Regions from separate parts of the Cobetia sp. UIB-001 genome, predicted to be linked through region 3. Evidence: predicted binding sites of a transcription regulator. Region 3 holds the regulator's gene; each other region holds the start of a gene.
The links. Region 3 encodes LexA, which represses DNA repair genes until DNA is damaged. Its sites were predicted from a motif close to TACTGTNTANNTANACAGTA; they were not measured.
Positions count from the first base shown of each region.

Region 1 (6,959 bases), 990 kb from region 3:
TTGCGCCTTCTGGGCAGCCGCCTTTTCCTCGGCGGCGCTGCGCTGCTGTTCCGCTGCAAGCTCTGCCTCTCTGGCCGCCTCTTCCTTGGCGCTCTGGCGCTGATCGGATTCTTCGGCCGCATCACGCGCCTTGCTGGACTTCGCCTGCTGGGCCTGATTGGTCGTGGTCTCGGTACTGACCAGTGTCGCGTTGACGATGGTGGTGTTGGTCTTCTCCGGTTCGGATTCTGGCCAACTCACCAGAGTCAGAATCAGGATGCCCAGGTGCAGGCCAACGGCCAGCACCACAGGCAATCCCAACCCGACCCGCTGTTCTATCTCTGGCTGACTCATCCATCAGCCCTCGGTCGGTGGTTCTGAAATCAGCCCGACATTGGGAACACCGGCACCCTGCAGCGTGCTCATCAGCCCCATGACATCGCCGTAGGGCGCCGTCTTGGCACCCTTGACCAGCACGGGCGTCTTGGGCTTCTCGGCCACGATGGACGCGACCTTGCTGCCCAGTTCGTCCAGCGCCACCGGCGTGCGCTTGTCTTCATCCGACCCCAGATCGATGTAGTAATTGCCGCTATCATCCAGCGAGACGATCAATGGCGTCACATCATCGGGATTGTCGATCGGCTTGGAGGTGACCTTGGGCAATTCGACCTGAACCCCCTGCGTCATCATCGGCGCGGTGATCATGAAGATGACCAGCAACACCAACATGACGTCGATGAAGGGCACCACATTGATCTCGGAGGACAGCTTGCGCTTGTGGCCTCTGCTATACGGTCCTTTCATTGACTCGCCTCCCTTCAAGCGTCGTTGCTGCCACGACCGTGCAGATTACGATGCAGAATGGAGTGAAGTTCTTCGGCGAAGTCTTCATAGCGACCCAGCAGCTGATCAGCACGGCTGGCCAGACGGTTGTAGAAGATGACGGCCGGAATTGCCGCGAACAGGCCCATGGCAGTCGCGACCAATGCTTCGGCAATCCAGGGGGCGACGGTGGTCAGAGTTGCCTGTTGAGCCGTACCCAGTGCCTGGAAGGAGCCCATGATGCCCCACACGGTTCCGAACAGGCCGACATAGGGGCTGACGGAGCTGACCGTGGCCAGAAACGGCAGGTGAACGTTCAGGCGCTCTTCTTCACGTGACAGCGTGACGCGCATGCTGCGTTGCACACCATCCATCACCGCATCGGCATTGCTGGACTTGGGCTTGAGGCGGCTGTACTCGCGGAAGCCTGCACGGAAGACGCCAGAGGCGCCCGGGGTGGATTCTTCATCCGTCGGCAATTCACGATAGAGGTGATTGAGGTCGACCCCGGACCAGAAGCGCTTTTCAAAGGCCGCGTAAGCCTGCTTGGCGCGGGACAATGCCATCCCGCGCTGAAAGATCACCACCCAGGATGCAATGGAAGCTGCCAGCAACAGCAACATGACTGCCTGAACGACCAGACTGGCGTTCACGAACAGCGAAATGATCGACATCGAATCTTCCACGGAAATCCCTCTTTACTTGGTTCAGTCTGTGCCACCGTCAATCAGTGACACGATAAATAATCTGTTCATCAGCCTGGCGTCTCGGCACCTGACTGGCAGCGGCCTCATCTGCGCCTTGAGATCTCAGACCTCAAGAGCCGCAAGCAATTCCCCGGGCCAGCGTCTGGGGCGCAAGGTCGTGGCATCGACGCAAGCGATCACGACTTCCGCTTCGCTCAAGATCTGCTCACCGCGCAGCGCCTTCTGGGTGAACGTCAAGCGTGCACCGCGCAAGGCACCTGCCGTTGCCGTCACGGTCAGCAGGTCATCCAGATGCGCAGGACGAAGATAACGATTTGTTACACTGTGTACTACCAACTGAATGCCTTTTTCAAGCAAGGCTTGCTGCGTGAAGCCCTTCGCTCGCAACCATTCACTGCGCGCGCGCTCCATGAAGCGCAGATAATTCACGTAGTAGACGATGCCACCGGCATCAGTATCCTCGATGTAGACGCGCACAGTGTGGTGAAAACATGCAGCTTCACCCTTCAACGTATTTCCTGCGTCTTCAGATGTCATGACGCGTCATTTCCTTCCTGCCCCAGCCGCGCCTGCTCTTCACGTGGGGTGATCCCGAAATGCAGATAGGCCGAGCGCGTGACCAGTCGCCCACGCGCCGTGCGCATCATGAAGCCCTGCTGAATCAGATAGGGCTCCAGCACATCCTCGATGGTATCGCGCTCTTCCCCGATGGCCGCCGCCAGTGAATCGACCCCGACCGGCCCGCCATCGAACTTCTCGATCATCGCCAACAGCAGTCGACGGTCCATGTGATCCAGGCCGTGGCTGTCGACATTGAGCATGTTGAGCGCCTTGTCGGCCACTTCCAGCGTCAAGCGACCATCCGAGCGCACTTCGGCGAAGTCACGCACCCGGCGCAGCAGGCGATTGGCGATACGCGGCGTGCCGCGGGAACGACGCGCAATCTCCAGCGCCCCTTCCATCTCGACTTCCATGCCGGAAAGCCTGGCACTGCGCGCCACGATGTCGGTGAGTGACTCGATATCGTAGAACTCGAGGCGCTGGACGATGCCGAAGCGATCGCGCAGCGGCGCCGTCAGCAGCCCCGCGCGCGTCGTCGCGCCCACCAGGGTGAATCGTGGCAGCTCAAGCTTGATCGAGCGGGCCGCGGGGCCTTCACCGATCATGATGTCGAGCTGGTAATCTTCCATCGCCGGATAGAGCACTTCCTCGACGGCCGGAGACAGGCGGTGAATCTCGTCGATGAACAGGACATCGCCTTCCTGCAGGTTGGTCAGCATCGCTGCCAGGTCCCCTGCCCGCTCCAGCACCGGCCCGGAGGTCGACTTGATATCGACACTCATCTCACTGGCGATGATATGCGCCAGTGTCGTCTTGCCGAGACCGGGCGGGCCGAAGACCAGGGTGTGATCCAGACTATCGCCTCGTCCTCGCGCGGCACTGATGAAGATTTCCATCTGCTCGCGGACGATGGGCTGTCCGATGTAGTCACTCAGCGTGCGTGGCCGGTTGGCGCGATCGATCCGCTCTTCCGGATCATGCGTCGCCGCGGAGATCAGTCGGTCCGACTCCATCATGATGCTTGCTCAACTCCTGATGACGCAGGTCACGCACATGACGCGGGTCATGGGCCATGAACGTGCGTCAGTGGCAGGTGGCAAGGTTTGCCAGGGCGGTGCAACGATCTAGCGCATCTGCGTTCAAGCGCGCACTTTCTACCCCAGTAACCTGCCAACCCCTAGTCAATAAATCCAATCACGATGCGCCGTTTCCTTCACGAAAACTATAGGGCGCATGTTTGCTGCCCTGGCGGGGCCTCAGCTGGCCATCTTGCGCGCCAGCGCCGCCTTGATGAGCGCTTCCGTGGAGGCGCCGGTCTCGAGCCCGGAGAGCATCTTGGCCGCCTCGACAGGCTTGTAGCCCAGAGACACCAGCGCGGCTTCGGCATCCGCCAGAGGATGCGTGACCGGCGGTTGCGGCTGGGAGGCACGCGCCATTTCATCCAGCCCATCATCCGCCGGCAGCGTCCAATGCTTGAGGCGATCACGCATCTCGATGATCAGTCGGTCCGCCGTCTTCTTGCCGACGCCCGGCAGACGTGTCAGCGCCCGGCTGTCTTCGTCGTGAACACAGCGAATGAAATCGGACTGCTCCATTCCCGACAGAATCGCCAGCGCCAGACGCGGGCCGACACCGGAGATCTTGATCAATTCACGGAACAGACGACGCTCGGGCTCCTTGCCGAAGCCATACAGCAACTGCGCGTCTTCGCGCACCACCAGGTGGGTGTAAAGCTGGCAATGTTCGCCCACGGCCGGCAAGCCCAAAAGGGTGTTCATCGAAGCTTCCAGTTCATAACCGACACCCTGTACGTCAAGCACCAGCTGCGGCGGTTGTTTTTCCAGCAATGTCCCGGTCAGGCGTCCAATCATGTTGCGGCTGTCCTTGCTCGGCAGAGAACGTGCTCGGTGGGATCGTGCTGCTCACAGACCCGATTCTCTGCACGGATTGTTACAATGCGGGCAAGCCTACCAAAGATGAAGCGTAGGCGGCATGTCCCAGTGTCACGACGAATTTGTCGCATCTTTCTGACAGTCATACCTTGGGTGATGGCACGAAGCCTGATGCCACGCGGCTTGGCGCATCACGCAATCGGCTGCTGCCAGGCTCGGCAGACACTCTACAAGTGACTGAAAAATCGCTATTAATTGAGCACAATACCGCATTTGTCGCTCAGCGGCATGTCAGGCGTCGGGCTCGAAGTCTCGCCAGCTGCTGCTACGCCGCACGCGGGTTCCCTTGCGTCGACTGGTATTCCCCAGCCCCAAGGCTTCCAGCTGGTCATTGCCGGGCGTCAGGCGTCGACGCGCGAAACAATGCGTCAAGGCGATGGCCAGCGCATCGGCGGCATCGGCCTGCGGCGTGGCGGAGAGCTTGAGCGTATGCGTGACCATATGCTGCACCTGAGACTTCTCGGCGGCGCCAGTACCGGTCACGGCCTGCTTGATCTGCCGCGGCCCGTATTCGAACACCGGCAAGCCATGATTGGCCGCACACACGATGGCAGCCCCGCGCGCCTGGCCCAGCTTGAGCGCCGAATCGGCGTTCTTGGACATGAAGACCTGCTCGATGGCGAATTCCGCGGGGCGATGCAGGGCGATCACCTCGCTGATACCGGCATAGATCTGCGCCAGGCGCTGATCCAGGCTGACCTGTGACATGCGAATGCAGCCACTGTCCACATAGCGAGGCTGAGCCGCAGAGACATCCAATACCCCATACCCGGTCAGACGTGAGCCCGGGTCGATGCCAAGAATGATCATGCTGCCGCCTCGTCTCTCACACCTTGCGTCTTTGCTGTCGTCATCGCGCCATCGCTCTTACTGTGTATATAACCAGCCACCATGCCACAAAAAAGGCGGTGCGACACTGTCATCGCCTGACGTGAACGCCAGCAAACAGTCTCGCACCGCCTTGTCGGGCTTGCTCGCCCCCTCGCCTACCAGGTCAAAGGGGCAAACCTGCCACCGCGGGACCGCCCTTGTCTGATCGAATCAGTCCAGACGGCCCCACCAGTCACTCTCTCGGTCTTGCGCCGCTGAATCAGGCCTGACCGCTTTCGTCCTCGACCTTGACCTTCTGACGCAGACGGATGTTCAGCTCCTTGAGCTGCTCACCGCTGACCACGCCCGGGGCGTCGGTCATCATGCAGCCGGCACTCTGGGTTTTCGGGAAGGCAATCACTTCACGAATGGTCTTGGCGCCGGTCATCAGCATCACCAGACGGTCGAGACCGAAGGCCAGACCACCATGGGGCGGCGCGCCGAACTTCAGGGCGTCGAGCAGGAAGCCGAACTTCTCTTCCGCTTCTTCTTCACCGATGCCCAGCACCTCGAACACGGTACGCTGCATGGCCTGATCGTGGATACGGATGGAGCCGCCACCCAGCTCGGTGCCGTTGATGACCATGTCGTAGGCGCGAGACAGTGCCGCTTCCGGGTTGGCCTTGAGCTCTTCCGGCGTGCAGGACGGCGCGGTGAACGGGTGGTGCAGCGCGCTCAGGCGGCCGTTGGCATCGGCTTCGAACATCGGGAAGTCGACGACCCACAGCGGTGCCCACTCGCGGGTGTAGAGGTTGAGGTCTTCACCCAGCTTGACGCGCAGCGCACCGATGGCCTCGGCCACGATGTTGGCCTTGTCAGCGCCGAAGAACACGATGTCGCCATCGACGGCGCCACAGCGGTCCAGCACTTCATCTACGACGTCTTCCATGAACTTGACGATCGGCGACTGCAGACCCTCGATGCCCTTGGCACGTTCGTTGACCTTGATCCACGCCAGGCCCTTGGCACCGTAGATGCCGACGAACTTGGTGTAGGCGTCGATTTCCTTGCGTGACAGGCTGGCACCGCCCGGCACACGCAGCGCGGCGACACGGCCCTTGTCGTCCTTGGCCGGACCGGAGAAGACCTTGAAGTCCACGCCGCTCATCAGGTCATCGACATCGACCAGTTCCAGCGGGATACGCAGGTCCGGCTTGTCGGAACCGAAACGGCTGATGGCCTCGGAATACGGCATGGTCGGGAAGTCGCCCAGCTCGACATCGAGCACTTCCTTGTAGAGGCCACGGATCATGGTCTCGGTCATGCCCATGATGTCCTGCTCGTCGACGAAGCTGGCTTCGAGGTCGATCTGGGTGAATTCAGGCTGACGGTCAGCACGCAGGTCTTCATCACGGAAGCATTTGGCGATCTGGTAGTAACGATCGACACCGGCGACCATCAGCAGCTGCTTGAACAGCTGCGGAGACTGCGGCAGTGCGAAGAAGCTGCCGGCGTAGGTACGGCTCGGCACCAGATAGTCACGTGCGCCTTCCGGTGTGGCACGTGTCAGGATCGGGGTTTCGATGTCGAGGAAGCCCAGGGCTTCGAGCTGGGCGCGCACGCTGTGAGTGATGCGCGAGCGCAGACGCAGCTTCTCGATCATGTCCGGACGACGCAGGTCGACATAACGATACTTGAGGCGGACTTCCTCACCGACCTTGTTGTGGTCGTCGAGCTGGAACGGCGGCGTCTGTGCGGTGTTGAGCACTTCGACGTCCTTGGCCAGCACTTCGATCATGCCTGTCGGCATGTTCGGGTTCTGGGTGCCTTCCGGGCGCAGACGGATACGGCCCTTGATACGCAGCACGAACTCGCTGCGCGCCTTGTCGGCAGTGGCGAAGGCATCGACGGTGTCCGGATCGACGACGATCTGGGCGATGCCATCACGGTCGCGCATGTCGAGGAAGATGACGCCACCGTGGTCGCGACGGCGGTGCACCCACCCGCACAGAGTGACATCCTGATCGATCAGGGTCTCGTTCAGTTTGCCGCAATAGTGGCTGCGCATGTTGATTCCTTGTTGCTCAAATTCATGATCGACGCGCTGATGCGCATCTGTCTCAGAGGG
Region 1 covers NZ_CP058244.1:1,990,590-1,997,548, reverse strand. The annotation lists gene tolA (cell envelope integrity protein TolA) at 1-333, opposite strand, end outside; gene tolR (protein TolR) at 337-783, opposite strand; gene tolQ (protein TolQ) at 798-1,475, opposite strand; gene ybgC (tol-pal system-associated acyl-CoA thioesterase) at 1,611-2,045, opposite strand; gene ruvB (Holliday junction branch migration DNA helicase RuvB) at 2,042-3,085, opposite strand; gene ruvA (Holliday junction branch migration protein RuvA) at 3,326-3,940, opposite strand; gene ruvC (crossover junction endodeoxyribonuclease RuvC) at 4,253-4,831, opposite strand; gene aspS (aspartate--tRNA ligase) at 5,112-6,899, opposite strand.
Region 1: ruvC (crossover junction endodeoxyribonuclease RuvC) is a predicted target of LexA. The motif match lies at 4,890-4,909, and genes of this name have one in related genera.

Region 2 (6,959 bases), 860 kb from region 3:
TGACGACCATCGCGCTTGAAGATCTCGTGCTCGCGCAGGTTGACCTGCACATACAGATCACCTGACGGCCCGCCGTTGACACCGCCCTCGCCTTCGCCGTTCAGACGGATGCGGTCGCCGGTGTCGACGCCCGGCGGAATCTTGACCGAGAGGGTCTTGGATTCCTGGACGCGGCCTTCGCCGTGACACTTGCGGCACGGCACGCTGATCTTCTCGCCACGACCGTGGCAGGTCGGACATGCCTGCTCGACCGCGAAGAAGCCCTGCTGCATGCGCACCTTGCCCATGCCATTGCAGGTCGGGCAGGTTTCCTTGCTGGAACCCGGCTCGGCACCATCGCCATCGCAGTGGCCACAGGCCGCCAGACGCGGCACGCGGATATCGACCGTGGTACCGGCAACCGCCGATTCCAGATCGAGATCCAGGTTGTAACGCAGGTCGCTGCCGCGCTGCGGAGCGTTCGGGTTGCGACGACCACCGCCGCCACCGAAGATGTCACCGAAGACATCGCCGAACACATCGCCGAAGCCGCCGGCACCACCACCGCCAAAGCCGCCGCCACCGAAGCCACCGCCACCCTGACCATCGACACCGGCATGACCGAACTGGTCATAGGCGGCGCGCTTGTCAGCATCGGACAGCACTTCATAGGCCTCAGAGACTTCACGGAACTTCTCGGCCGAAGTTTCATCATCCGGGTTGCGGTCCGGGTGATGCTTCTGGGCCAGGCGTCGGTACGCCTTCTTGATGTCCTTGGTGTCGGCGCCACGCTCGACACCAAGCACTTCGTAATAATCACGCTTGGACATGGATCAGGTCCGCCTGGATTGCTGGCAGCCTGAGGCTGCCGGTCTGTTCTGGAATGCCGGTTGTCACCGGTGGCTCGCGGCTAGCGCAAGGCGCCACCGATGCAAACGACAACGCGGGACACCTTCACAAGGCTCCCGCGCTGTCATCAGACGTCGTTCAAGAAATCCCTCAGGACTTCTTGTCGTCGTTGACTTCCTCGTACTCGGCGTCAACCACGTCGTCGTCCTGCTTCTTGCCAGCCTGACCTTCGGCAGCCTGCTCACCCTGGGCGCCCTGCTCGGCGTAGAGCTTCTGCGCCAGGTTGCCGGACGCTTCGGTCAGTGCATCCAGCTTGGCCTGGATCGCATCCTTGTCGTCGCCTTTCAGGGCTTCTTCCAGCTCGGAAATGGCCGTCTCGATGGCTTCCTTCTCGCTGGCTTCGGCCTTGTCACCGGCTTCGGTCAGGGTCTTCTTGGTCGCGTGAATCATGCCGTCGGCCTGATTGCGCAGCTGGACCATTTCCTCGAACTTCTTGTCTTCGTCGGCGTTGGCTTCCGCGTCACGCACCATCTGTTCGATCTCGTCGTCGGACAGGCCGCCGGAAGACTTGATGACGATGGACTGTTCCTTGCCGGTCGCCTTGTCCTTGGCGGACACGTTCAGGATACCGTTGGCATCCAGGTCGAAGGCGACTTCAATCTGCGGCACACCGCGCGGTGCCGGCGGAATGTCGGCCAGGTCGAAGCGACCCAGAGACTTGTTCTGCGCGGCCTGCTTGCGCTCACCCTGCAGGACGTGGATGGTCACCGCGCCCTGGTTGTCGTCAGCGGTGGAGAACACCTGGGACTTCTTGGTCGGGATGGTGGTGTTCTTCTCGATCAGCGGCGTCAGCACGCCACCCATGGTCTCGATACCGAGGGTCAGCGGCGTCACGTCCAGCAGCAGCACGTCCTTGACGTCGCCGCCCAGCACGCCGCCCTGGATGCCGGCGCCGACGGCGACCGCTTCATCCGGATTGACGTCCTTGCGAGCTTCCTTGCCGAAGAACTCGGCCACCTTGGACTGCACCAGCGGCATGCGGGTCTGACCACCGACCAGGATGACGTCGTCGATCTCGGAGGCGGACAGGCCGGCGTCGGACAGCGCGGTCTGGCACGGCTTCAGGGAGCGTGCGACCAGGTCGTCGACCAGAGACTCGAGCTTGGAACGGGTCACCTTGACGTTCAGGTGCTTCGGACCGGTGTTGTCAGCCGTGATGTACGGCAGGTTCACGTCGGTCTGCTGAGCGCTGGACAGCTCGATCTTGGCCTTCTCGGCGGCTTCCTTCAGACGCTGCATGGCGAGGTTGTCGCCGGACAGATCGATACCGCTGTCTGCCTTGAACTGGTCAACCAGGTAGTTGATCAGGTGCATGTCGAAATCTTCACCACCCAGGAAGGTGTCGCCGTTGGTGGCGAGCACTTCGAACTGGGTCTCACCGTCGACGTCGGCGACTTCGATGATGGAGATATCGAAGGTACCGCCGCCCAGGTCGTAGACCGCGATGGTCTTGTCACCACGAGACTTGTCCATGCCGTAGGCGAGGGCTGCGGCAGTTGGCTCGTTGATGATGCGCTTGACGTCGAGACCCGCGATGCGGCCGGCGTCCTTGGTCGCCTGACGCTGGGAATCGTTGAAGTAGGCCGGAACGGTGATGACGGCTTCGGTGACTTCTTCACCGAGGTAGTCTTCCGCGGTCTTCTTCATCTTCTTGAGGATTTCCGCACTGATCTGCGGCGGTGCCATCTTCTTGTCTTTCACCTGCACCCAGGCGTCGCCGTTGTCGGCTTCGACAATCTTGTACGGCACCATCTTGATGTCTTTCTGAACCACATCATCCTTGAACTTGCGACCGATCAGGCGCTTGACCGCGAAGAGAGTGTTCTCCGGGTTGGTCACTGCCTGACGCTTGGCCGACTGGCCGACCAGAATCTCGTTGTCGTCGGTGTAAGCGATGATGGACGGTGTGGTGCGACCGCCTTCAGCGTTTTCGATGACCTTGGTTTTCTCGCCGTCGAGCACTGCCACACAGGAGTTGGTAGTACCCAAGTCAATACCGATGATGCGTCCCATAATCGTATACCTCGAATCTGTTGCTAGCCTGAAAGATAAGTCTGGATGTCGGCACCTTGTGTCGGTGCCTGAACTTGTTTCTCTAGATGGGGTCGCGTGTCAGGGTTTCAAGACCCGGCCGGGCAAATTTTCCCGGGCCGGATCGCCCTGAGCCCCCACAGGGCGCGATCCAACGCCTATCGGGCGTCGGGAGCGCGCAGGCCTCAGGAGGCCTTGCTGACTGCCACCATCGCCGGACGCACCAGGCGGCCATTGAGGGTGTAACCCTTCTGCATCACGTCGATGACGCTGTTCGGCTCCGCGTCCGGGGACGGCACCATGGCGACAGCCTGATGGTATTCCGGATCGAAGGGCTCGCCGTGCGGATCCAGCTGCTCGACGCCTGACTTGTTCAGGGCATCCAGCTGCATTTTCAAGGTCATCTCGATGCCTTCGACGTGGGTCTTGGCCGCTTCGTCACCCGACATGGATTCCAGTGCCTTCTCGAGGGAATCCACCACCGGCAGCATTTCCTTGACGAACTTCTCCAGCGCGAACTTGCGCGCCTTCTCGGCGTCCTGCTCGGCACGACGGCGCGCGTTCTGCGCATCGGCAGCCGCACGCAGTGCCTGGTCCTTGGCTTCCTTGACGGCCTGCTCAAGCTCTTCGACCTGGGCGGCCAGCATCTCGGCTTCCGGGTTGTCCACCAGAGAGCCTTCGGCGCCGGTATCGTCGGCATCCAGTACGTTGTCGATCACTTCACCTTCCGGCGTTTCCGGCTGCGGCTCGGCATCGCGAGCGGCACGCTGAAGCTCTTCGTCCATCGGGGTCTGCGGGTCCTGAGCCATGCTGATCTCCTGCGGGCCGGCGTCTATGCGCCATTGCCCTGATTCGTGGCCTGCTGAGCTTGTCGCGAAGCATCACGCGCACTGGCTGACAGACAGGCCATGAGTTGCCTTGAGAGGCAGCAAGGCCAGGCCATTGCTGCCGACTGAAAGTGTCAGTGCCTCTATATGGGGACAGCACATCGCTTCTCAAGCCTTGCCGCAGGCTTTTCTCCCCACTGAGTCCGGCATGGATTGAAGGCCACCCGAACGTGCTGTATAAAAAGCCATGTTCACTGTATAAACATACTGTATGGCGACACCGTAGCCCGCCCATCGAGTCCGGGTCCGCTGATGTTCTCCCAGCACGGCGTACGTCAAAGCCCCCTCGGAGGTAGTCATGCTGCTGCAACTCGCCATCCAAGATTTTGCCATCGTCGAAACGCTGGAACTCGATTTCCGCCGCGGCATGACCGCCATCACCGGCGAGACCGGTGCCGGCAAGTCCATCCTGCTCGGCGCCCTCGGCCTGTGTCTGGGCGAGCGCGCCGATGCCGGCAGCGTGCGTCATGGCGCCGACCGCGCCGACCTCATCGCGCGTTTCGATATCAGTGAGCTTGGCGACGCCCGTCAGTGGCTGGATGAGCGCGAACTGGGCAGCGACGACTGCCTGCTGCGTCGCGTCATCACCGCCAGCGGCCGCTCCAAGGCCTGGATCAACGGCACGCCCTGCACCATCGCCGACCTGCGCGAGCTGGGCGAGCACCTGATCGACATCCACTCCCAGCACGCGCATCACTCCCTGCTCAAGGAAGAGACGCATCTGCGTCAGCTCGACGAATATGCGGGCCTGGAGACTCAGGCTGCCCAGTTGCGCGAGGACTTCCGTCACTGGCAGGAGGCGCATCGTCGCCTCAAGCGCATGAGCAATGATGGCGATGAGGTGCGTGCACGCCGCCAGCTGCTGCGCTATCAGGTCGAGGAGCTCGATGAACTGGCGCTGTGCGAAGGGGAGCTGGAAGCCCTGGAACAGGAGCAGGAAACGCTGGCCAATGCCGAGCAGATTCTGGCCGAGGCGCAGTCCGCCGCCGAATGCTGTGATCACGACGAAGAAGGTGCGCTGCCACGCCTCAACCAGGCCCTGGCACGTCTGGCGCATCTGCCGGGCAACGAGCATGGCTCACTGGCCAGTGCGCTGGGCATGCTCGAGGAAGCGCGCATCCAGATAGAAGAAGCGGCGCGTGAATTGCATCGGTTCGTGGAAGTCACCGAACTCGATCCCGAGCGTCTCGCCTTCGTCGATGAGCGCCTGAGCCGCATTCACCAGATCGCACGCAAGCATCATGTGATGCCGGACGAGCTGCATGGCCTTCATCAGCGTCTGAGCGAAGAACTCGACGGCCTGGGTGGCGATGAGGAGGCCATCGAAGCCTTGCGGGAAGAAGTGGCTCAGCGTCGCGAGGCCTGGAAGGGGCTGGCGAGTGAGGTGAGCGCCAAACGCGCCACTGCCGCCCCGCAACTGGCCAGCGACATCCAGGACCAGCTGGCCTTCCTCGGCATGGGCAAGGCCACCTTCGAGGTCGCCATCGAGGCGCGGGAGCGCCCGCAGCCGGAAGGCATGGAACGCATCCACTTCCGCATCAGCGCCAACCCGGGCCAGCCGCCACGTGCGCTGGCCAAGGTCGCCTCCGGCGGCGAGCTCTCGCGTGTGTCACTGGCGATCCAGGTCGTGGCCGCCAGTCGCTCGACCATCCCCAGCCTGGTCTTCGATGAAGTCGATGTCGGCATCTCCGGCGCTACCGCCGAGATCGTCGGTCAGCTGCTGCGTCGCCTGGGCGACAAGGGCCAGGTGCTGACCGTCACTCACCTGCCGCAGGTCGCCGCACAGGCGCATCAGCACCTGCATATAGAGAAGCAGGCCGAGAAGGACACGACCCGCACGCACATGGCGCTACTGGATGAAAGCGGCCGTGTGCGCGAGCTGGCACGCATGCTGGGCGGCATTCACCTCTCCGAGCAGACCCTCGCCCACGCCCGCGAGATGCTCGGCGCTGCCGACAGCCGCCACTGAGCGCTGTCGTCAAAGTCGCCGTTCATGCACTGCCAGCGACGTCCATTCGTCCAATGACGCTCCTCAACAAGACGAACGCCAGAGTCATGGATTGAGGAAACATGAACGCCAGATACACGAACGGCCGCCCCTGAGGGCGGCCGTTCGTGTATCTGGCCGGAGAAGGCTCTCCGGCCACGTCATCCCTGACGCAACCCGCGTCAGCTATCGCTCTTGTCGCCCTTGGGGCGCACGTAGAGCACTAGCGCATGCTCGACCAGCTCATAGCCGTGCTCCTCGACGATCTCGCGCTGACGGCGCTCGATCTCGGGATCACAGAACTCTATGATCTCGCCGCTGTCCAGACATACCATGTGGTCATGGTGTTCTTCCTGGGACAGTTCGAAGACGGCGTGACCGCCATCGAAGTTGTGACGCATCACCAGTCCCGCTGTTTCAAACTGGGTGAGCACACGATAAACCGTCGCCAGACCGACATCTTCGCCAGCCTCAAGCAACGCCTTGTACACGTCCTCGGCACTCAGGTGTCGATCCGTCGATTTCTCGAGGATCTGCAGGATCTTGACTCGCGGTAGGGTTACCTTGAGTCCCGCCTTGCGCAGTTCATGGTTCTGATCGGCCATGCTGGGGTACTCTTCGCAGTCGCTTGATGTATCAGGTATGATCGGCCAAGGCAAAACGATAGGGAATCTTCAGGGCAAATGCAAAACTTGATCAAAACAGTCGCCTTTTGCAGCGCCCTGTCGCTGCTCACCGGGTGCAGCTACTTCAGCGTCTACAAGCGCGACCTTCCTCAGGGCAACCTGATCAAGCCGGAAATGGTCGAGCAATTGAAGCCGGGCATGAGCCGCGAACAGGTCATCTACGTGATGGGCTCACCGCTGCTGACCGCCCCCTTCAGTGAGGATAGCTGGGACTACGTCTATCGCCTCAAGAAAGCGGATGGCGAAATCATCAACAAGCGCGTGACGTTGACCTTCGCAGGCGATTCACTCTCCAACATCGACAAGAGCGGCGACATCGACCAGGAAACCGTCATCGTGCCGGACCTGGACATCGACCCTCGCGCGGCACAGCCTAACCGTGCTGAACCCAAGGCAGGCGCAGCCGACCTGCCTGAAGAGCGCTGATCACTGTCCTCTTCACTCAGTGACAAGCCAGAACAACAGCGGGGCACCTTGAAA
Region 2 covers NZ_CP058244.1:139,605-146,563, reverse strand. The annotation lists gene dnaJ (molecular chaperone DnaJ) at 1-809, opposite strand, end outside; gene dnaK (molecular chaperone DnaK) at 979-2,901, opposite strand; gene grpE (nucleotide exchange factor GrpE) at 3,105-3,728, opposite strand; gene recN (DNA repair protein RecN) at 4,105-5,775, shown strand; gene fur (ferric iron uptake transcriptional regulator) at 5,976-6,398, opposite strand; gene HA399_RS00640 (outer membrane protein assembly factor BamE) at 6,477-6,905, shown strand.
Region 2: recN (DNA repair protein RecN) is a predicted target of LexA. The motif match lies at 3,999-4,018, and genes of this name have one in related genera.

Region 3 (6,959 bases):
CGCGCGTCTGCGTGTCTGATGACGCCGCGGCATTCTCAGCCTCGGCGTCGTGTTCATGGTGGCGTCCTTCAAAGGACAGCACATCGGCAAAGTGCAGACGCTGCCCCGGCAGCGCCACCTGGGCATCATGCTCACGGATGATGTCGTGCACCTTGAGCAGGACATCCTGCTTGATCGCGTGGTACTTCACCCAGTCGGTGGTGCGCGTGAAGACATAGACGAAGAAGTTCAGCGAATGCTCACCGTAGGTGGTGAAGTTCACGATCTGGGTGCGCGTCTGGTCGATCTCGTCATGGCCTTCCAGCATCTCGCGTACCGCGGCAACGATGGGGCCGACCTGGGCGGCATCCTCATAGCGCAGCCCCACGGTCTCGAAGATACGGCGATTGTACATGCGCGACGGATTCTCCACCGAGATGCTGGTGAAGATGGCGTTCGGCACGTAGAGGGGCCGCATGTCGAAGGTGCGGATGCGCGTCAGGCGCCAACCGATATCCTCGACGGTGCCCTCGATCTCGCGGTCCGGTGAGCGGATCCAGTCGCCGACCTTGAAGGGCCGGTCGAGATGGATCATCAGGGCGCCGAAGAAGTTGGCCAGCAGATCCCGCGCCGCAAAGCCGACCGCGATACCGCCGACACCCCCGAAGGCCAGCACCCCGGACAACGAGACGCCGAGATTCTGCAGGATGGCCAGCCCCACCAGCACGACCACGACCGCCCGCAGCAGCTTGCTGATCGCCGAGGCCGTAGTGGCATCCATCGCGTTGACGTTGGTGCCAGGCGGCGGCATGGTGCGCAGCGCCTCGAAGCGCTTGACCATGCGGATCAACGCCCAGGCCAGCGCCAGCAGTGTCACGATTTGGCGCGCCGTGCCCAGGTACTTCTCGGCCCCGCCGAGGCTGAACTGGCTGGCGATGATGCCGAGCGCCAGCAACACCCCCATGCTGTAGAGCCAGAATGACAAGGGATGACGCAGGCCATGCACCAGGGCGTCATCCCACAGGTTGCGACTCTTCTCGGCATGCGTCGCCAGGCGGCTGAGCACCACTCGCTCGATGAGGTGCAGCAACAGCACCGCCAGCAGCAGCAGAGCGAGATTGATGCCCCACAGCGGCAGACCAAAGGTCTGCTCGACCCAGTGGCGCAGCGGCTCGACCCATTGATTGATCATCTCTTCGGCAGGCGCTGCCAGCTTGTCGGCAGCAGCCTCGGTGGCGGATTGCTCAGCCATGGGAATTCCTTGCCAGTCTTCGACTCGAAAAAGGCACCGCGTGCCTGATTATTGCGCGCTACCGGACTCAGAGGCCGACCGTGCGTCAGACGCGTCAGACGCCTCGACAGCGCCTAGCGTGCCCGAGGGCATGGCAGCCTGCCGTGATGCCTGACTGGCCGCCATCGATTCGAGCCGCGCGTGGGTGCGCCGCCAGCGCGCCAGCCCCACCAGGCCATCCAGCGTCGGGCGAGCTCGCGCATAGCGTAGCCGCGCCTGGCGCTTGCCACGGTGGCGCTGCTCATCGTCATCGAGGCTGTCGAGCACTTCGCGCGCGGCGGCCGGGTCATTGCAGACCAGCGCCATGTCACAGCCGGCGTCCAGCGCCAGGCGTGCACGCTCTGCCGGGCCACCTTCCGCGACGGCCGCCGCCATGCCGAGATCATCGGAGAAGATGGCGCCCTTGAAGCCGAACTCTTCGCGCAGCAGACCCAACCAGCTGGGCGAGAAGCCCGCGGGACGAGCATCGAAATCCGGATAGATCACATGCGCCGGCATCACGCCGCCCAGACGCTCGGCGAGGGCCGCGAAGGGCTTGAGGTCATGCTCGCGCAGCTCGCGGAACGGCCGCGGATCGACCACGCGTTCCAGATGGGTATCTGCCGAGATGCCACCATGCCCCGGGTAATGCTTGCCGACGGCGGACATGCCCGCCTCCTGCAGCCCGTCGATGAAGGCGCCGCCCACCGCGATGACGTCTTCCGGCGTGGCGCCGAAGCTGCGATCGCCAATGATGGTCGAGCCCGCCACATCGATATCCAGTACCGGCGCAAAGGTGATATCACAGCCGATGGCTGCCATTTCCATGCCCAGCAGCCAGCCGGCATCGCGTGCCAGTCCCAGGCCTGCGGCCTGGGCGTCTTCGCCGCAACCCTCACAGTCACGGCCGAGGCAGCACTGTGCCAGGCTGCGCATCGATGGCAGGCGTGTCACACCCTCGCGCAGACGCTGGACGCGCCCGCCTTCCTGATCGATGGCGATCAACAGGTGCGGATTGACGCTGCGAATCTCGCGGCTCAGCTCCAACACCTGCTCGGGAGAGGCGCAATTGCGCGCAAACAGGATGACGCCCCCGACGGCAGGGCGTGCCAGCAGTTCACGTTCGTCGCGGGCGAGGGTCAGCCCCGCAACATCGACCATTACGGAGCCCAGTGGCTGTGTCATGTCATCCTTCCTGTCCATGGCCTGCGGCAGTGATGTCCCGTGAAGAGAGGAATCACGACCGCCAGGACTTCATGTCTTTTACGGGGCTCGGCAGCCTGGAAGAAACGTGATGAATCAGGCTGCCAGCGCGAGGAAAGGCGCAATTCTAGCCGACTGAACCCCTATCGAACAGTCGCGGCCAGCTGCGCCCCGGCAAGGGACTGTTACCTAGATTCCGGTGACAGCTCATGGAGGGTATCAGACTCGGGCACCAGCGCCTTCAGGCATGCAGCAGCACCGGGGTGCCGGGCACAGCCTCGGCAAAGAGTCGCAGCAGGTCGTCATCACGCATGCGAATGCAGCCGTGGGACGCCGCTACCCCCATGGGCTCCGTACTGGGCGTGCCATGAAAATAGATGTAGCGACGCAGGCTATCGACCCGCTCGCCGCGGGCATTGCGACCACGATTGACACCGGGCTCGCGGCCGCTGAGCCACAGAATGCGCGTCAGGATCCAGTCTCGCTCAGGATGCTCCGCGGCAAGCTCGGGCGTGAACACCTCGCCCGTGAAGCGCCGTCCGCGATAGACGGCGCCACGCGGATTGCCCGCCCCGATGGCGGCACGAATCACATGCCAGCCGGTTGGCGTGCAACCGCTGCCGTCGAGCTCGCCGATACCGTTGAGGCCGCTGGAGATCGCGCAGGCATGCACCAGCGCGTCAGGGTCAGCCGCGGGGGGCGGCGCATCACGACTGCCACTCGGCGCGTCACTACGTATCTCAAGGCTTTGGCGCGAGAGGTCCACCGCTACCCAGCAGGCCATCAGCTGGCCGCCTGGGTGACCGCCTCACCATCCCCGAGCGAGGCAGGCAACGGCGCTGCCATCGCCGCGACCACCACCGGACGCATGTGCTGGATCAGCTCGCGCACCGTGGTGTGATGGCCGTACTCGGCCTCCTCGATATCGCGCAGCGCATCCAGGCCCGAGAAGGTGAAGATCACGCTGCCGAGCATGAAGTGCAGACGCCAGAAGCGCTCGTTGTCCGGCAGATCAGGCGTCGCCAGCTTCAGAAGCTCGGCGAAGCGACTGAAGACCGTGCCGTAATGCTCGCGGATATAGCGCCGCATGTGGCCCTGACCCTGGGTATAGGCAAGCCCGAGCAGGCGCATGAAGGTACGCAGGCTGTTGCGCTCGGCCGGCACCTCCAGCACGGTACGCGCCATCACCTCCAGCAGGACCTCCAGCGGCACCTGACGCCCGGCGTATTGCTGCTCGACGCTGTCGAGTGCCGCGTGGAAACGCTCACTGAAAGGGTCGAGATAGCGCGCGAAGACCGCCTGGATCAGCGATTTCTTGGAGCCGAAGTGGTAGTTCACCGCCGCCAGATTGACCTTGGCCTTGCTGGTGATGTTGCGCAGTGAGGTCTCGGCGAAGCCGCGCTCGGCGAACAGCACCTCGGCAGTATCGAGGATGCGGGTAACGGTATCGGTCTGGGCCATGGGCGGAACCCTTGTCAGGTAGAAAAGGACTGGAGTCGTAGGTCACGGTGCAAGCCCCGCGCGGCGACTCTCTCATGAGGTGGTGCAGGTTCACCGCAAGGCGCGTTCGATCATGGCACCCGTGAGCACCGCCATCGGCGAACATTCGTTTGAAACACTTTGATTCTAGCGCGCCATGCCATGACTGACAATTCTCTCGCGTTTCAAACGCCAGAGGTTTAGCCAAGCCTGATATTCCCTCAACGCTGACCGTGCCGATTCAAGGGCTCGCCTAGCTCGGTGACTGACCACCCCGCCAGAGCCAGGCCGGGTTCACTTCCAGACATTCACCACCAGACATTCACCTCCAGGCATTCACTTCCAGACATTCCCATCAAGAAAGAATGCCTCGGATATCGGCACGAAAAGTCGCCAGACAGCGATATCTCGGCGACTACCTGCCCTTTGAGGCCACCACGCAAGCCACGATGCCTTGCATGACCGCCATGACTGGATACAATGACAGTTGTATGGATGCACACCCCGTGCCGTCAGCTCAAGATGCCGCCCAGGCCAAAGGCAATGCCATGACCCAGCCGCTTACTCCGCGCCAGCAGGATGTCTTCGACTTCATCATCAAGACCATCAAGTCCTCTGGCTACCCGCCGACGCGGGCCGAAATCGCCCAGGCGCTGGGCTTCCGCTCACCGAATGCTGCCGAGGAGCATCTGCGTGCCCTCAAGCGCAAGGGCGCCATCGAGATGGTGCCGGGCACCTCTCGCGGCATTCGCGTGCCGTCGCTGGCTGACGTCGACGACAGCGCCAACGATGGTCTGCCGGTGATCGGGGAAGTGGCCGCCGGCAGTCCGATTCTTGCCAGCGAGCATATCGACCGTCACTGCCCGCTGCCGAGCGACTACTTCTCGCCGGCTGCCGACTACCTGTTGCGCGTGCGCGGCGTGTCGATGAAGGACGTGGGAATTCTGGAAGGCGACCTGCTGGCCGTGCACCGCACCAGCAGCGTGCGTGACGGACAGATCGTGGTGGCACGTCTGGGGGATGAAGTTACCGTCAAGCGCTTCCGCCGTGACGGGCACTACGTGTGGCTGGAAGCCGAGAACGAGGACTTCTCGCCGATCAAGGTCGACCTGCGCACGGACAGCCTGGAGATCGAAGGTCTCGGGGTGGGCGTCATCCGCGATGGCGGCCTGCACTGAGGCCTTGACCAGCAGCGCTTTGAGCAACGAGCTATGCCCAGCAGCACCTTTCTCGCAGAGCTCTGAGCAACAGAAAAGCCGCACGCATTGCACAAAAAACCCGCCTCGAGGCGGGTTTTTTGTGCGCGAAGCGCGAGCGATGAATCAGTGCACGATGCCTTCTGACTGCTCGTCCTCGTCTTCTTCGCCATCCCAGAGGCGAGTCCGGGTGATGGCGTGGTCGATCATCTCACGCGCGACCTCGAAACGATTGTCACGCAGCAGATCGGCGGCCTCGTCCGAAATGCGAATGCTGAGCAGCGGCTCACCTTCGCTTTCCGCGGCGCGCAGAATCACTTCACCATCTTCCATTTGCACAATTTCAAGTACGGCGGGATCGGACACGTCATTCCTCCTGCACGGCATCTCGCGAGATACCGGCGTCGTTGTAATCGTCAGCGCGACGGCTGGCAAGCCCGGCACCGCGTTGCCATCAGCGACGCAGAAAAAAGTACGACCACAGCCAGAGCCATGGTCGTACCGGAGAATGCAGGGCTTGCCACAATGCGATCAGTCTAGCACCCGTGAAGGCGAAACGTCACCCGATTGCCATGCGCCAGTCATCACCAGCGTGCAGCACCAGATCAACGCCTTGACCTACCACTCGACACTCGACTCACGCAGCTGCGGCAGCAGCGCCTTGAATGCCGTGATGGCGGCGCTGAGACGCTCGGCCAGCGAGGCGCTCGAGGCTGCCGCGATGATCAGACCATCACCCCGCGAACGCGATTCCTCGCGGCGCGCGACGCCGCCCTCTTCATGCAGGCGGGTCACATCCGCGACCAGCTCAGACAACCAGCTATCGGAACGCTCCAGCAGGCTGCGCAGCTGCTCGACCTCGGCGATGGGCGTCGGCGGCGACGCCAGGCGCTCGCGCCAGCTACCCTCTGGCCAGCGCGCCGTCACGGCACATTCTTCCAGCAATGACGCCAGCGCCAGCTCCAGCAGGGCGAGCGCGCCCTCTTCACCGGCCATGCGACGCGCCACGGCATGCTCATCGTCGCCAGAGGCTGCTGACTGGGCCAGCAGCAACTCGGCCTGATACAGCAGCTGATTGGTACGGGCACGCTGACTCATCAGCTCTTGGCTCCCTTGCGCTTGTCCTCGACGACCCAGCGGCCGTTGTCGTAGGTCGCCTTCCAACCGGTCGCCTTGCCTTCCTCATCGGTCATGACGTACTGAGCCTTGACCTTGCGCGAGAAGCGAATCTGCGCCGGACGTCCATCCGGGTCCTGATCCGGGGCCTCGAGAATGAAGTGATACTTCTCCGGCAGCTCGTCGGCATGCGCCTTGAGCTCCTTGACCAGCGGCGGACGCGTCTCGCGATTCTTGGGGAACTGACTGGCCGCCAGGAACAGGCCACTGGCGCCATCGCGCAGCACGTAGTGGTCCTCGACCTTGACGCAGGCAAGTTCCGGCATCGGAATCGGGTCCATCTTCGGCGGCGCCACCTCACCGGACTTGAGCAGCTTGCGGGTGTTCTTGCAATTCTCGTTGGTACAGCCGAAGTACTTGCCGAAACGCCCGGTCTTGAGCTGCATGTCGGAGCCGCACTTGTCGCACTCGATCACCGGGCCATCGTAACCCTTGATGCGGAACTGACCTTCCTCGACCTCATGACCGACACAGTCCGGGCTATTGCCGCAGACGTGCAGCTTGCGCTGCTCATCGATCAGGTAGCTGTCCATCGCGGTGGCGCAGATCGGGCAGCGACGCTTGGCGCGCAGCGCATCCGTCTCGGCATCTTCACCGGCATCGGCCGCCACGGCTTCATCGCCCGGCAGCAGATCGATGGTGGTCTTGCAGCGCTC
Region 3 covers NZ_CP058244.1:1,000,699-1,007,657, reverse strand. The annotation lists gene HA399_RS04285 (mechanosensitive ion channel family protein) at 1-1,231, opposite strand, end outside; gene nagZ (beta-N-acetylhexosaminidase) at 1,280-2,434, opposite strand; gene HA399_RS04275 (L,D-transpeptidase family protein) at 2,694-3,236, opposite strand; gene HA399_RS04270 (TetR/AcrR family transcriptional regulator) at 3,236-3,913, opposite strand; gene lexA (transcriptional repressor LexA) at 4,480-5,109, shown strand; gene HA399_RS04260 (hypothetical protein) at 5,254-5,493, opposite strand; gene HA399_RS04255 (DUF6586 family protein) at 5,746-6,225, opposite strand; gene topA (type I DNA topoisomerase) at 6,225-6,959, opposite strand, start outside.